DNA from 4 places in the Planosporangium spinosum genome. Region 1 is predicted to be linked to each of the others. Evidence: riboswitches for the same ligand, from Rfam matches in the RefSeq annotation. Region 1 holds a riboswitch; each other region holds the start of a gene.
The links. Region 1 has a riboswitch for cyclic di-AMP ahead of ACNTMW_RS20530 (C40 family peptidase). Riboswitches for the same ligand answer to the same signal wherever they lie in the genome.

Region 1 (3,187 bases):
CACCTCGTCGCGGAAGCGTGCGGCTGCTGGCGGGTCGCCGGCCAGCGCGTCGAGGTAGGGCCGTAGGCCGGTGCCGGCGAACCATTCGAGGACGGGGTCGGTGCCGGGCAGGATGTGCAGGTAGGTGGTCTGCCAGGCGTCGACCGCCAGCCCGCTGCCGGCCAGCACGTCGAGGTACTCGTCGACCGGACGTACCGGGCTCGCGCTCCGTGGCCCGGTGCCGGACGCGGCTGCGCGGAGCCGATCGGTCCACTCCGGTGCGGTGACGACCGCGTGGATGACGTCCGCGGCGGCCATGCCGTCGGACACGGGTACCTGGATCGCCAGCGCGCCGCCCGGCCGCAGCGCCGCCGCCCAGGTGGGCAGCGCCGCCAGGTGGTCGGGCACCCATTGCAGCGCGGCGTTGGAGACGATCACATCGACCGACCCGGGGTCGGGCCGCCAGGCCGCGATGTCGCCGAGGCCGAACTCCAGTCGGCCCGGGTGGGTCAGCCGTTCGGCGGCGGCGATCATCTCCGGCGAGGAGTCGAGGCCGTACACGTGGGCGCCGGGCCACCGGTCCGCCAGGGTGGCGGTGACCGTGCCGGGGCCACAGCCGAGATCGACGACGCGCTCCGGCGCGGTGGTGCGGATCCGGGCGGTCAGGTCGTGGAAGGGGCGGGCCCGCTCGGCGGCGAACCGTTCGTACTGCGCGGGATCCCAGCTCACCCCGAAAAGCATGATCGCGGGGGACCGGTGTGTCCAGTCCCCCGCGATCATGGGTGTGCTGTCTAGCGGACCCGGCCGTACCCGTACGGCGTCATCATGTTGACGCTGGCGAGCTTGACATTGTCGCCGGGTTGCGGTGCGTGGATCACCTGGCCGCCGCCGACGTAGATGGCGACGTGCCCCAGACCGGAGTAGAAGACCAGGTCACCGGCCTGTAGCTGGCTGGCCGAGATGTGCGCGACCTGGTCCCACTGCATCGCCGCGTTGTGCGGCAGCGACTTGCCGGCGGCCGCCCAGGCCGCCATGGTCAGCCCGGAGCAGTCGTACCCGTTGGGGCCCGCGGCGCCGTAGACGTACGGCTTGCCGATGACGTTGTACGCGAACTTCACCGCGGTGCCGGCGCTGCCGGCGATGTTCGGGGCGGCGGGCTTGTTGGTCGGCGGAGGGGTGGTCGCCGACCCGTAGGCCTTCTTGCGCAGCTCCATCAGCGTGGCGAGGTCACTTTCGATCTTCGCCTTCTGGTCGGCCAGGCTCTTCTGGTCGGCCCGCTGCTGGTTGAGCAGGTCGTCGAGCTGCTTCTTCTGCGTGTCGTACTGCGCCTTCATCTGGGCGTAGCCCTCGATCTGGCGCTGCTCGGTGGAGGCGATGTGGTTGAGCGAGGTGAGCTCGGCCAGCACGTTGCCCGACGAGCCGTCCGACAGCAACAGCGTCATCGGCCGGGCCGCGCCGCCCATGTAGGCGCGCGCCGCGATCTTGCCGACGTTGTCGTAGGCCTGGTCGACCTGTGACTGGAGCGGCGCCATCTTGACGTTGAGCTCGTCGGCGGCGGCCTGGGTCGCCTTCAGCTTCTCGCCCACGCCGTTGTACTGCTCGACGATCTTTTCGAGGGCACTGGAGGACTGGTTGATCTGCTGCGTCAGGTCGCTCGCTGAGGGTTCCGCGTTGGCCGCCGTGGCCGGCGCGAGGACGGCTACCCCCACCGCGCCCAGGAGCATGGCACGCAGCAGTCGTGGTACTGCAGGCACAGAGCACCCTTCTTCCTTACCGCCTACCGAGTTAGCTGACGGGTTCGGGCCGGAAGAAGATGGCCCTACCGCAGGGTCCTGCGGATTCACCCCGGGACGGCGTGGCCGTCGGGTGGTTCCCCGGTTCACCCCGTGCGCCGCCGGGCGGCGACGGGTTATGCGATTCGGCGGTGCCGGCTCGTCGTCACCCGGGTTGGGCGGCGGACTTACGAGCGGGCCTAGACCAACTTAACGTGATCTTGGACGTACGGGAAGTACATCCTGTCCGTTACGCGTACTGGCTCCCCACCTTAGGTGAAAGTCGTTGTTACGTCCTGTTCTGAGGGCATGGCAGAGCGTTACCGAGGGAGCCTTTACTGATCTCCGATGCGACGGTCCACGGTGGCTGGTGGGCGGCTCAAATTGCCGAGTTTTGGCTGGTAGTGGCGTCATTTCCGATACTCGGCGGCATTGATGCGTGATTTCGTCCACTGTGTGGAATGCCCCCGCGCGAGATTTTCCACACAGTGATACACGCCAATTAGCCGACCGTTCCTTTCTCGGTGCCCGGTCGGCCATCGCCGGCCGTTCGGGTTACGCCGAATGGCGGGCCGCGGTCGCCGTACGGCCATTGCCGGCGTCCGCCGGCGGCCGGTGCCGGCCGGGAGGTTGGTCGGTGCGGACCACGTCGGTGCGGACCACCCAGTGCAGCAGGGAGCGGGCCGCCGCCAGGACCAGGCCCCGGTCGTAGGTGAGCGCGTACTCGAATCGCCGGTCCATCTCCGGGCCGCCGTCGCCGAGGTCGCGCGCCACCAGTGCGCCGGTGAAGTGCGGGCCGACGACGATCACGTTCCACTCGCCCCGCAGCGGGTCGTCGGCGGTCAGCCGCGCTCCGCGTACCCCGGGGATCGGCTCCTCGCCGACGTCGGTGGCGAGCACCGCGACGAGCGCTGCGGTATCGGCGATGCCGGTGTAGCGGCGCACGGTGGCCGGCGTCAGGTGACGGCCCTCCTGGAAGCAGCTCAGCAGTACCGGAGGCTCGGTCCGGTCGGTCGCCTTGGCCTCCAGGTACTTGCTGATCGGCAGCAGCATGCGCTTGGTGGAGTGGCTGGTGGGGCGCCGGGCGGCGACGATCTCGAACGGGGTACGCGCCTCGGTGCGGCTGGCCGGCGCGGCGGTCTCCGGCGCGGCCACGAACGCGAGCGGCTCGCGCGGTGGCCGCGCCGGACGGCGCAGTCGCTGGGCGGGGCCGAACAGCCAGCCCTGCCCGACCGTGGCTCCCATGCTGAGCGCGGTGGCGAGGTGCGCCGGCGTCTCGATGCCCTCGGCGAGGATCGTGGCGCCGGTGCGCTCGGCGTACGCGATGACGGCGTTGACCACCCGCGCCACCTCCGGCCGGTGCGGGTGGTGCACCAGGTGCATGTCGAGCTTGACCACGTCCGGGTGCACGAACGGCATCAGCGCCAGCGAGGCGG
Region 2 (3,187 bases), on a different contig from region 1:
CCCCGCGCCGCCGCGTCCAGCTGGTCACGCAGGGACGAGGCACCACCTTCCGGGCCGGCGGCGCCGGGAGCGGCGTGTACCGGCCCCGCCGGCAGCAGTCCCACCAGGACGGCGGCGGCGAGGAGTGCGGCAACGAGCAGGGTCGGTCGGGCAGGGGCGGCTGACAGCCTCACGTACACGTTCCTTCGTGTCGTCCGCCGGTCGGAGGGGTGACGGCGATCCGCATCGACCCTAGGCACATCTGCGCAGAACACCCAAGGCTCCTAATCCTCTTCTAATTAACGGGAACCGAACGGACCACGACATATCATCCTCACGTCCAGGGTCGCCGGCACGCCGACACGGGCAGCCCCCACACTCGCTCCGACGCCCGAGGGCCCGGCCGGCGATTCTCGCCGGCCGGGCCCTCGGATCGGTGACGGGAGGAAACCCGGGGAGCTCGGGCGGTCAGTACGAGTAGCCCCGGTTGACCATCCACTTGGCCATGTTGATGGTGGTGACCCAGTACGAACTGGCGCTCGGGTTGGCCGGATCGGCGATCTTCACCGCACGCCCCTCGTCGTTGTACCCGACGATGGCCACGTAGTGCCCGCCGCCGTAGCTGTGCCAGTTGCCATTGGTGTCCGTCGCGGAGCCGACGACGTTGGCGACGACGCCGTAGCCGTTGCTGACGGCGTGCACGACGTCCGCCTGCAGCTGGTCCATCTGGGCAGGCGTGGCCGCGGGTCCCGGAATCGACCTGGTCTGGTAGAAGTCGGTACCCAGCACGGAGTTCAGGACCCGGGTGGTGTCCACGGCCGAGTCGGTCCCACCGGTGTCGGTACCCAGCAGTCGGGCCACCTCGTCCTGGCTGGGGGTCTTACCACGCACGGTCAGCACGATCCGGGTGGACGCCGGGCCGCAGTAGTAGTAGTTCGGCTGCGACTGGTACTGGTAGTCCAGCTCCTTCGCCACCGGCGGGGCCGGGGCGGGCGTCGCGGTGGGAGCGGCCGACGGCGCGGCCGGGGCCTGGGCCTGCGCCTGCGCCTGCGCAGACTCAGGCGCCTGGGCCTGGGCAGGCGCCTGAGTCTGCGCCGGGGCCTGAGCCTGCACCGGGGCCTGAGCTGAAGCCCGGGCTTGGGTCCGGGCCGGAGCCGATGACTGGGCCGGGGCCTGGGTACGACTCTGGCTCCGGTCGGCCCGCTCAGCGCCGCCGTCACGGGTGGTGGTGTCCACAAGCGCCACATTCGTCGAGGTCTTCGACGTCGCCTGGCCGGACGACTCACTGATCAGAATGCCGCTCGTGGCGGCCACGGCGAGCACGCCCGCCGAGACGAGTGCGAGGCGGGAAATACCGGACGGTGCGGCATGCCGGAACCGGGTACGGGTACGGAGGGGCTTCAATTCAATTACTCCACGCAACTTGCCGGCCCTCGGCCGAACACCGGCCGACGACCCTGTGAGCTACCGGTCGACGCGGCGACGGGGACACACGAGGACCAGAGATGTCCGCGCAGGCGAACCTGGACGCGGTGGTATCAGCCTGCGACCGCGACACCCGTGCGTGAGTGGCCGGAGGCGTGAGCGGCATCGAGAGCGCCACCGTGGTCTGGCATGACGACGAGGAGGGTTACGCCACCGCGACGAACGGCCGTCTCGTACCTGTCGAGCGACCGGGGTACCCGGTACGCCCGGGAACTGTCCGGTGGTGGTACCGGGCGGACTGCCCGGCACGCGGCATCCTCGCGTCACCGACCTTTGATGTGACCTAGCGGGTCGAGGTCAGGGACCGACCCGAACCGGAGTGGCCGGCGGCGTGTCCAAAGTGGGTGGAGTATCGCGGAGGATGGGACAGGGGTCTTGCACGAGCATGATCTCCTTACGCTGCCGCTTACCGGGTTAGCTGACGGATTCGGGCGGGAAGGACGCCCTACCATGGGCCATTCGGCCCACGGATTCACCCCAAACGTTCGGTGGGTCCCCGGCTCGTAGACAAAGACGACTCAGCGGGCCCGCTCCGGCGTCGCCGACGGCAACATCAACCGGATCAGACGCGATGACACTACTGGTGGCCCATCGCCGCTGCCAAGACCCAATTCCTGTTACCCGCCGCACGTACGGAGCAATTGATAGATCATTTCTGAATCCTGCATTGCGGCCTTCGATGCGCATTTCCCATAGTCGGAAAACGATCATGCGTGCCGAGGCGGCCACACCCGCGACGCCTCGAGCCCGGCCCAATCGGACACACTCCGCCAGGGCTCCGCAGTTCCGCAGCCAGGACTCAGCCGCCAGGACTCAACCGCCAGGACACCGCCGCCCAGGAATCCCGAGCCGGGATGACCTGACCGGGATGCCCTGGCCGGGATGCCCTGACCGGGATGCCCTGACCGGGATGCCCTGGCCGGGATGCTCCCTGGTGTCGACCCGCCCGGTCGCGCCGACTGCCGGTGGCGCGAGGATGCCGCATCACCGGGCGCCGCCCCGGGATTCCGCGACGCCGAACCGGTGCACGTATCCGCGGCACCGAACCGGCCCGTCCGGACACGCGTCCGGCGTCCGGGTGCGTCCGGCGTCCGGACACGCCACGGTCGACGACCACTGGCCCCGTACCGCCTGCACATTCTTTCAATATTTCAATTCGTTTATGTAACTCGGCGACCTGCCAGCTCGCGAACATCCGACCCCGCCCACAGTCCCATGTTCGCCCCGGTGGACGTACCCATTAATGATCACGTTGCCGGCCACCCATGCGAAAACGTAAATCTTCGTCGAATGGCGTCGCGGGGAGCGCAATTTCAACGGCTGACGCTCGACCATTTCCCGGAGGCGCTTTCAGCATGCGCCATGGCCCCGTCAGCGTCGGCTGGCCGGCATCGACCCGTCAATACGGGTCGATCGCCGCTGGACCTTATCGCGCTCAGCGCACCGACGGCCCGTCGCCGGGCTGATGCCCGGTCGAAGACCCATGGCCGGGCGAATGCTCGGCCGAAGACCCATGGCCGGGTCGACGCTCCGCCGACGAATCATCGGAGGTGCCCGGCACCGGCACGGTTCCATTGCCGGGAGCCAGCAGAGACCTGCGGCGACTGTAGGCGAAGTAGACGACCAGCCCGACGGCGAACCACACGGCGAAGCGCAGCCACGTCTCCGGCTTGAGGAACGTGATGAGCCACAGGGAGAACAGCACCCCGATGGCGGGTACCAC
Region 3 (3,187 bases), on a different contig from region 1:
CCTCCCGGTCGGCAGCATCGGTCCGACCCGGGCCCGCTGCCTGGAGAAGTTGCGCACCTGCTCCGCGGTGGTCGCGTTCCGCGACGCGCTGCGGGCGGCCGAGACGGGCGGAGGTGAACGCCATGACATCGCCGCGGTGGGACGACGATGAGCGGTTCCTGACCGACCTGGGTGAGGCGCTCCGTGGACTGCCCCCGGCGCCTGCGGATTTCGTCGCGGCGGCGCGCGCCGCCTGGACGTGGCGGACGGTGGACGACGAGCTTGTCCTCGCGACCCTCGTCTTCGACTCGGCGACCGACGCCGGCCAGCTCGCGCGCACCCGTTCCGGCCGTTCGGCGCGGACCCTGGCCTTCCAGGGCGACGGGGTGACGGTCGAGATCGAGCTGACCGAGACGGGCATCGTCGGCCAGCTCAGCCCGGCCAGCGGCGGCCAGGTCACCGGAGAACATCCGGGAGGCGTCTTCGACCGGGCCGAGGTGGACGGGATCGGCTGCTTCCTCCTGCGGTCACCGCCGCCCGGCCCGGTCCGGGTGCGAGTCCGCACCGGTGCGTACGGCGTGGTGACGGGATGGGTGTGCGCCGACTGACCGGGCGCCGACCGTGTCTTTCAGCGGCGCCCGGTCGCCAGGTCAGTACGAGTAGCCGCGCTGGGAGATCCAGTTGGCCATGTTGATGGTGGTCACCCAGTACGTACCGTCGCCGTTGGGGTTGGCCGGGTCGGCGATCTTCACCGTCCGGCCGTCGTCCTTGTAACCGATGATGGTGAGGTAGTGGCCGCCTTCGTAGGAGTGGTACGTGCCGGCGGTGTCGGTCAGGTGGCCGGCGATGTTGGCGACGATGGCGCGCCCGCTGTTGACGGTCTTCAGGACGTCGGCCTGAAGCTGGTCCATCTGAGCCGGCGTAGCGGGGTAGGCCGGGATCTCCCTGGTCTGGTACACGTTGCTGCCGATGACATTGTTGAGCGCACGTGTCGTGTCGTAGGCGGAGTTCGTCCCGCCGGTCGTGGTGCCGAGCTGCCGGGCGATCTCGTCCTGACTGAGGATGTGCCCACTGGCGCTCAGGGCGATCCGGGTGGCCGCCGGCCCGCAGTAGTAGTAGTTGGGCTGCAACTGGAACGCATAGTCGAGCACCTTCGACGGCGGGACCGGCGCCGCGGGGACCGCACCGGTCGCGCCGCCCTGCGGGGCCTGGGTGACGCCGGCACGCGGGGCGGCGGCCGCAACGACCGAACCGGATGCCTGGGCCGGCTGCGAACCGTCCGCCTGGCTGACCACGAGGCCGACGGTTGCGGCCACGGCGAGCAGGCCGCCCGAGACGACCGCCATCCGGGGCAGGCGGACCGAAGCCGCATGCTGGAAGGGCTTACGGGTATGTACACGATTCATTGGATTCTCCATGCGGGTGCCACCCGCTGGCCAGCACGGGCTGATCAGTGGGCAAACTCGGTCTGACGCGGTGAGATGGGCGCGCGGGACCCACGAGGCATTCGGTGACAACGCCCGGCACGATGTCCGGGGTGACCGACCGCGGTCCTCAGGCGCTGGTGCGACCTATCGATTCACGGTCAGGGACCGGCGAGGGACGGAGCGGTCCACTGCGCACACACAGCATGGTGGAGGAGTCGGTGATGGAGAGGGGGTGCGAAGACGTGCACGAACATGATCTCCTTACGCTTCCGCCTACCGGGTTAGCTGACGGATTCGGGCGCGAAGGTCGCCCTACCACAGGCCGTCGGCCCGTGGATTCACCCCAGACTTGCGGTGGGTCCCCGGCTCGTTGAGCACGACTCGGCGGGTCCGTTCCGGTGCCACCCGCTCGGTGAACAGTGACCGGATCGGACGGGCGTTGACATTACTGACGGGTCAACTTTCTGCCAAGACCCTCCACCTGTTATCAACCGCACTGGTGACACCACAGAAGATCATCATGGTCGTTTTCCTGGTGTTGGTTTCCCGCACATCCGACCGGGCGACCATCGCCGGCATCTCCCGCGACGGGCTCGCTCGCCACCCGGCAACGGCGGGACATGGGCGTGTCCGGCTTGGATCCAGGGCCCGCGGGCCCCAGGATCAAGACTCGTGGATGAAGACGTCATCGCGCAGTGGGCACCCGCCCCACTGTGGGAGCTCGCCGCAGCGCTGCTTCCCGCGGCTCCGGTACGCCCGCAGGGAGGCGGACGCCGGCGGGTGGACGACCGGCGGGCGTTCGCCGCGATGCTGTACCTCATCCAGACCGGCTGCTCCTGGTGGCAGCTCCCCGAGAAGACGTTCGGGGTCACGCGGCCGACCGCCCATCGCCGGTTCACCGAGTGGACCGCCGCCGGCTTCTGGGGCCGGCTCCATGACGTGCTCGCCGACCGCCTCGCCGATGACGTGGGCAGCGCCTGGGCCCCGGCGCTGACCGAGGCTATCGCGGCACAGGCGGAGAAGGCGCGATCCGGCCGCAGCGGCCGGGTCCGACCAGGCGGCCGGCCCATCGATCCCCGGTGACGGCCGCATCCGGGTCGATTCCCACCATCACCTCACCGACGGCCGCCCGGCTCCGACCGTACGAGCCCCGGTGGCCGACCGGTGCACCACCGGCCGTACCTGTCGGCGCCGCCGCCTGCCCCACCGGTCGGCCGGAAACTCCGGACGTCCCGTAACGCGCAGATCACACCCCGCCAAATGAGACACCAAATGAGACATCGTCTACGCTCCCCGGGGTGCCTCCCAAAAACGACAGTGACCAGCCCCTCGAAAAACCAACAGGCCACCGTCAAAAAGCAACGAGCCACCGCCCCAGCCGCCTCCGGCGCTACCAACGCGGACGCCACGCCCAGAAATCGACACTTCGACCCCACACCGCCGCGATGGCAGCGGCGATCGCGCTCGCCTCGATCGGCGGCGCAGTCTGGGCGGCCACCGCCACTCCGGCAGACCGGCCCGGCAACACCGCGGCCACCTCGCAGGTCCTCGCCGACCGCGCGCAGGTAGCCGACGCCAGGGCCGACCGCAGCCAGAGCCGGGAAACCGCGACCCCCGGCGCGAAGCCACGAGAATCCGCACCGCAATCCACACCGCCGAAACCCCGCCCGCAGCAGAACACCGCCGCACCGCCGGCGCCCAGCACGCAGCCGCCCATGCCGACGGCGCCGGCGCCGGCGCCGGCGCCGGCGCCGTCCCCCACCAGGCCCGCCCCCGTCGCC
Region 4 (3,187 bases), on a different contig from region 1:
CGAGGCGGGCTGGTCGACCACCGCCAGGATCGTGCCGTGCACCGGGCCGACCGGACACCCGGACGACGGTGCCGCCGAAGCGCTCACCACGGTGGGTTAATGGCCCGACGGCCCATCTGACAACGCGAATAGCCAAACGCCCCGGTCGGGATCATGGTCCTGACCAGGGCGATTGTCTGTGGAGCGGGTGACGGGAATCGAACCCGCACTGTCAGCTTGGGAAGCTGATGTTCTGCCATTGAACTACACCCGCGAGTGGAGCGGAACCTACTCTAGCCGACCCGGCCGCCTCAGCGCACCTCGCACCGCAGGGTTGGGCGTGGATCACGCCAGACCTGGCGGTATGCGCGGGCGAACTGGTCGACCGGGCTCGGGGACTGGCGGTGCCGCACGATCATGGCCACGTCGACGGTGAACTCGAACAGCCGCCAGTCGGCCAGGGGCTCGGCGCGCATCTCGATCGCGTACCGCTCGACCCGCGCCGGGTCGGTGATCAGGTGTGCCATGCCCGACACGTACGCCTCGTCGTCGGTGGTCTCGGGCGGGAACGAGTGCAGCGCGTACCGCCCGTCACGTTCCAGGTCGCGGCGCTTGGGCGAGTCGATGACGAAGCAGTACAGGCCGTCCCGGGTGATGAACGGCGAGACCGGGTGCAACCGCGGACCCCCGTCCGGCCGGATGGTCGCGAGGTAGCCCAGGCCGGGCCCGTACTGATGGACCAGCGCATGGATCGACGCCGCGAGCTGGGGCTCGACGGCGGCAAACTCGGACCAGGAAGCCATGGGTACAGTTTATCGAACACATGTACGAGATCGCTGCCGATTGCGCGAACGGGTGACCGACGCGGCAACGAAAATCGGGGCGGCGGAAAACCCGCCACCCCGATTCCGAAGACAGTGAGGATCAGCCCGGTCGGCCGAGGCCGGAGATCGGCATCGCGTCCATGCGGACCATCCGGACCACGTCACCGGACTGCGGTGCGTGCAGCGCCCAGCCGTCACCGACGTACATGCCCATGTGGTGCATGTCAGAGAACCAGAAGATCAGGTCACCGGTGCGCAACTGGTCACGACTGACCCGCTTGGTCGTCTGGAACTGGGTCACCGTGTAGTGGTACAGGTTGACCCGGCCGCCGGTCGCCTGCGCCCAGGCCCACTTCGTAAGGCCGGAGCAGTCGAAGTTCTTCGGACCCTCGGCGCCGAAGATGTACGCGGTTCCGATCTTGCTACAAGCGATCTGGGCGGCCTTGGAGCCGGGGCTGCCGTCCAGGAAGACCGGGCACGGCGCCGGGCGCAGGTTGCCCTGCGGGGCGTTGGTGCCGTAGGCCTCCAGGCGCATCTTGTTGAACTGCGCGATCTGGTCGTTGAGCTGCTTCTCCTGGTCGGCGAGCTGCTTCTCCTGGACCGTCAGCTTCTTGACCAGATCGTCGAGCGGCTTCTTCTGCGTGTCGTACTGTTCCTTCATCCGAGCCACGTCGGCGACCCGGTCCCGCTCGTTCTTGGCCATGGCGTCCAGCAGAGCGAGCTGGTCGGCGAGGTTGGTCGGCTGGCTACTGGTGAGCAGTGCACTCAGCGCCGACGCCTGGCCGCTCTTGTAAGCGCGCTCGGAGATCGAACCGACCCGGCTCATCGCGACGTCCACCTGCAGCCGCAGGGGCCTGATCTGCTCCTCGAGCTGCGCGACCTTGGCCTGGTTGTCCGCGAGCTGGACCTTGACGCCGTTGTGCTGCTCCAGCACGGGTTCGAGTTTGTTCCATGCCTCGTTGATCTGCGCCTCGATGGCGGCAGGATCGGCGGGCGCGGCGTGGGCGCTGGTCGACAGGCCCAGCGCGATGACCAGTCCGGCGCAGACCGCCCCGACGCCACCGAAGACAGTACGCACGGGTTTCAGACGCGACCCGGAAGGCCGCATCGTATGCAATTCCACCGGAGTCCGGCTCCTTACTTCCATGACCGCTTACCGGGTTAGCTGACGGGTTCGGGCGGGAAGTTCGCCCTACCGCTGACGCAGCGGATTCACCCCGGGACACGATTGGGTCCCCGGCTCGTCGATGAGACGATTGAGCGGTGTCGCGCGGCGCACCCGCTTTGGGTACGGACTCCCGCCCGACGAGCAATCACGCTATGGCGCGTCAAGGGTTGTGGCAAGTCCAGGATTGGGCCGTGGGCAGGGACGGCCATGGATTCCCAAAACAGCCCTTCTGACCTGCCGTTTCGCGGCTCCGGCGTCCTCATCGGCGATACAGAGCGGATCTTAGCCATCTACGGACGGTGGTGTGTAAATCGCCACACCGGCTAACCATTGCGCAACTGGCAGAGGATGTGAATCTTGCTGCCCGCAAATCCATCGGACGTGCGGAATGTCACCCAAACTGGACGCCTGTTGTCGGTGAATGGTGACCGTTTCACTGCTCACCGTAAGGGTGACACGCCGAAAGAGCGCCGGCAATCAATCGATCGCCGGCGCTCTCTGTGATCGGGAACTCAGGCCGGGCGGCCGTACCCCGACACGTTGTTGGCGTAGTACCCGGTCAGTTGCGCCATCCGGACGTAGTCACCGGTGTGTGGTGCGTGAACCATCCAGCCGCCGCCCACGTAGATACCGACATGGTGGTTGTCGGAGCCGAAGAAGATCAGGTCACCGGTGCGCAACTGGTCCCGGGTGATCGCCGTCGACTTCCTCCGCTGGGCGCTGGCCAGGTGGTCCAGCCGGACGCCGGCCGCCTGCCAGGCGACCATCGTCAGGCCGGAACAGTCGTAACCGTTGGGGCCCGCTGCTCCCCAGTAGTACGGCTTGCCGATCAGGCCGCACGCCTTCTGCGCGGCGGTCCCGCCCGGGCCACCGGTGAACTCCACCGGGCAGGCGGTCGGCTTCAGCACGCCGGTGGAGCCGCTGCTCCCGTACGCCTGCTGGCGCATCCGCTGCAACTGGCTGAGCTGCTCCTCGATCTGCTTCTTCTTCGCCGCGAGGTCGGCGTCCTGCTTCGCCTGCTGTGCGATCAGATTGTCGAGGGACGTCTTGTCGGCGGCGAACTTGTCGCGCGCGGCAGCCACCGTGCTGATCTGGTCGCGCTGACTACGCGCGACCATGTCCAGCAGCGTCAACTGCTCGGCGAGCGCCGTGGGCGAGTTGGTGCTCAGGATGGCGTTGACGGTCGACCCGCGCCCGCCCTTGTAGACGCTGGCAG

Region 2: linked by a shared signal. The riboswitch ahead of ACNTMW_RS04545 (C39 family peptidase) and the one ahead of ACNTMW_RS20530 (C40 family peptidase) in region 1 are both predicted to bind cyclic di-AMP.
Region 3: linked by a shared signal. The riboswitch ahead of ACNTMW_RS02740 (C39 family peptidase) and the one ahead of ACNTMW_RS20530 (C40 family peptidase) in region 1 are both predicted to bind cyclic di-AMP.
Region 4: linked by a shared signal. The riboswitch ahead of ACNTMW_RS10280 (C40 family peptidase) and the one ahead of ACNTMW_RS20530 (C40 family peptidase) in region 1 are both predicted to bind cyclic di-AMP.

Annotation. Positions count from the first base shown of each region.
Region 1 is NZ_JBLYUB010000015.1:125,590-128,776, forward strand. It holds gene ACNTMW_RS20525 (methyltransferase domain-containing protein) at 1-708, opposite strand, end outside; gene ACNTMW_RS20530 (C40 family peptidase) at 771-1,733, opposite strand; cyclic di-AMP (ydaO/yuaA leader) riboswitch at 1,739-1,913, opposite strand; gene ACNTMW_RS20535 (sensor domain-containing phosphodiesterase) at 2,307-3,187, opposite strand, start outside.
Region 2 is NZ_JBLYUB010000002.1:385,059-388,245, forward strand. It holds gene ACNTMW_RS04540 (coiled-coil domain-containing protein) at 1-167, opposite strand, end outside; gene ACNTMW_RS04545 (C39 family peptidase) at 448-1,383, opposite strand; gene ACNTMW_RS04550 (hypothetical protein) at 1,560-1,751, shown strand; cyclic di-AMP (ydaO/yuaA leader) riboswitch at 1,853-1,998, opposite strand; gene ACNTMW_RS04555 (amino acid permease) at 2,900-3,187, opposite strand, start outside.
Region 3 is NZ_JBLYUB010000001.1:589,427-592,613, forward strand. It holds gene ACNTMW_RS02730 (RNA polymerase sigma factor) at 1-151, shown strand, start outside; gene ACNTMW_RS02735 (hypothetical protein) at 123-587, shown strand; gene ACNTMW_RS02740 (C39 family peptidase) at 630-1,385, opposite strand; cyclic di-AMP (ydaO/yuaA leader) riboswitch at 1,662-1,803, opposite strand; gene ACNTMW_RS02745 (transposase) at 2,079-2,489, shown strand; gene ACNTMW_RS02750 (hypothetical protein) at 2,852-3,187, shown strand, end outside.
Region 4 is NZ_JBLYUB010000006.1:41,195-44,381, forward strand. It holds tRNA gene ACNTMW_RS10270 (tRNA-Gly) at 180-253, opposite strand; gene ACNTMW_RS10275 (pyridoxamine 5'-phosphate oxidase family protein) at 291-782, opposite strand; gene ACNTMW_RS10280 (C40 family peptidase) at 904-1,881, opposite strand; cyclic di-AMP (ydaO/yuaA leader) riboswitch at 1,939-2,076, opposite strand; gene ACNTMW_RS10285 (C40 family peptidase) at 2,484-3,187, opposite strand, start outside.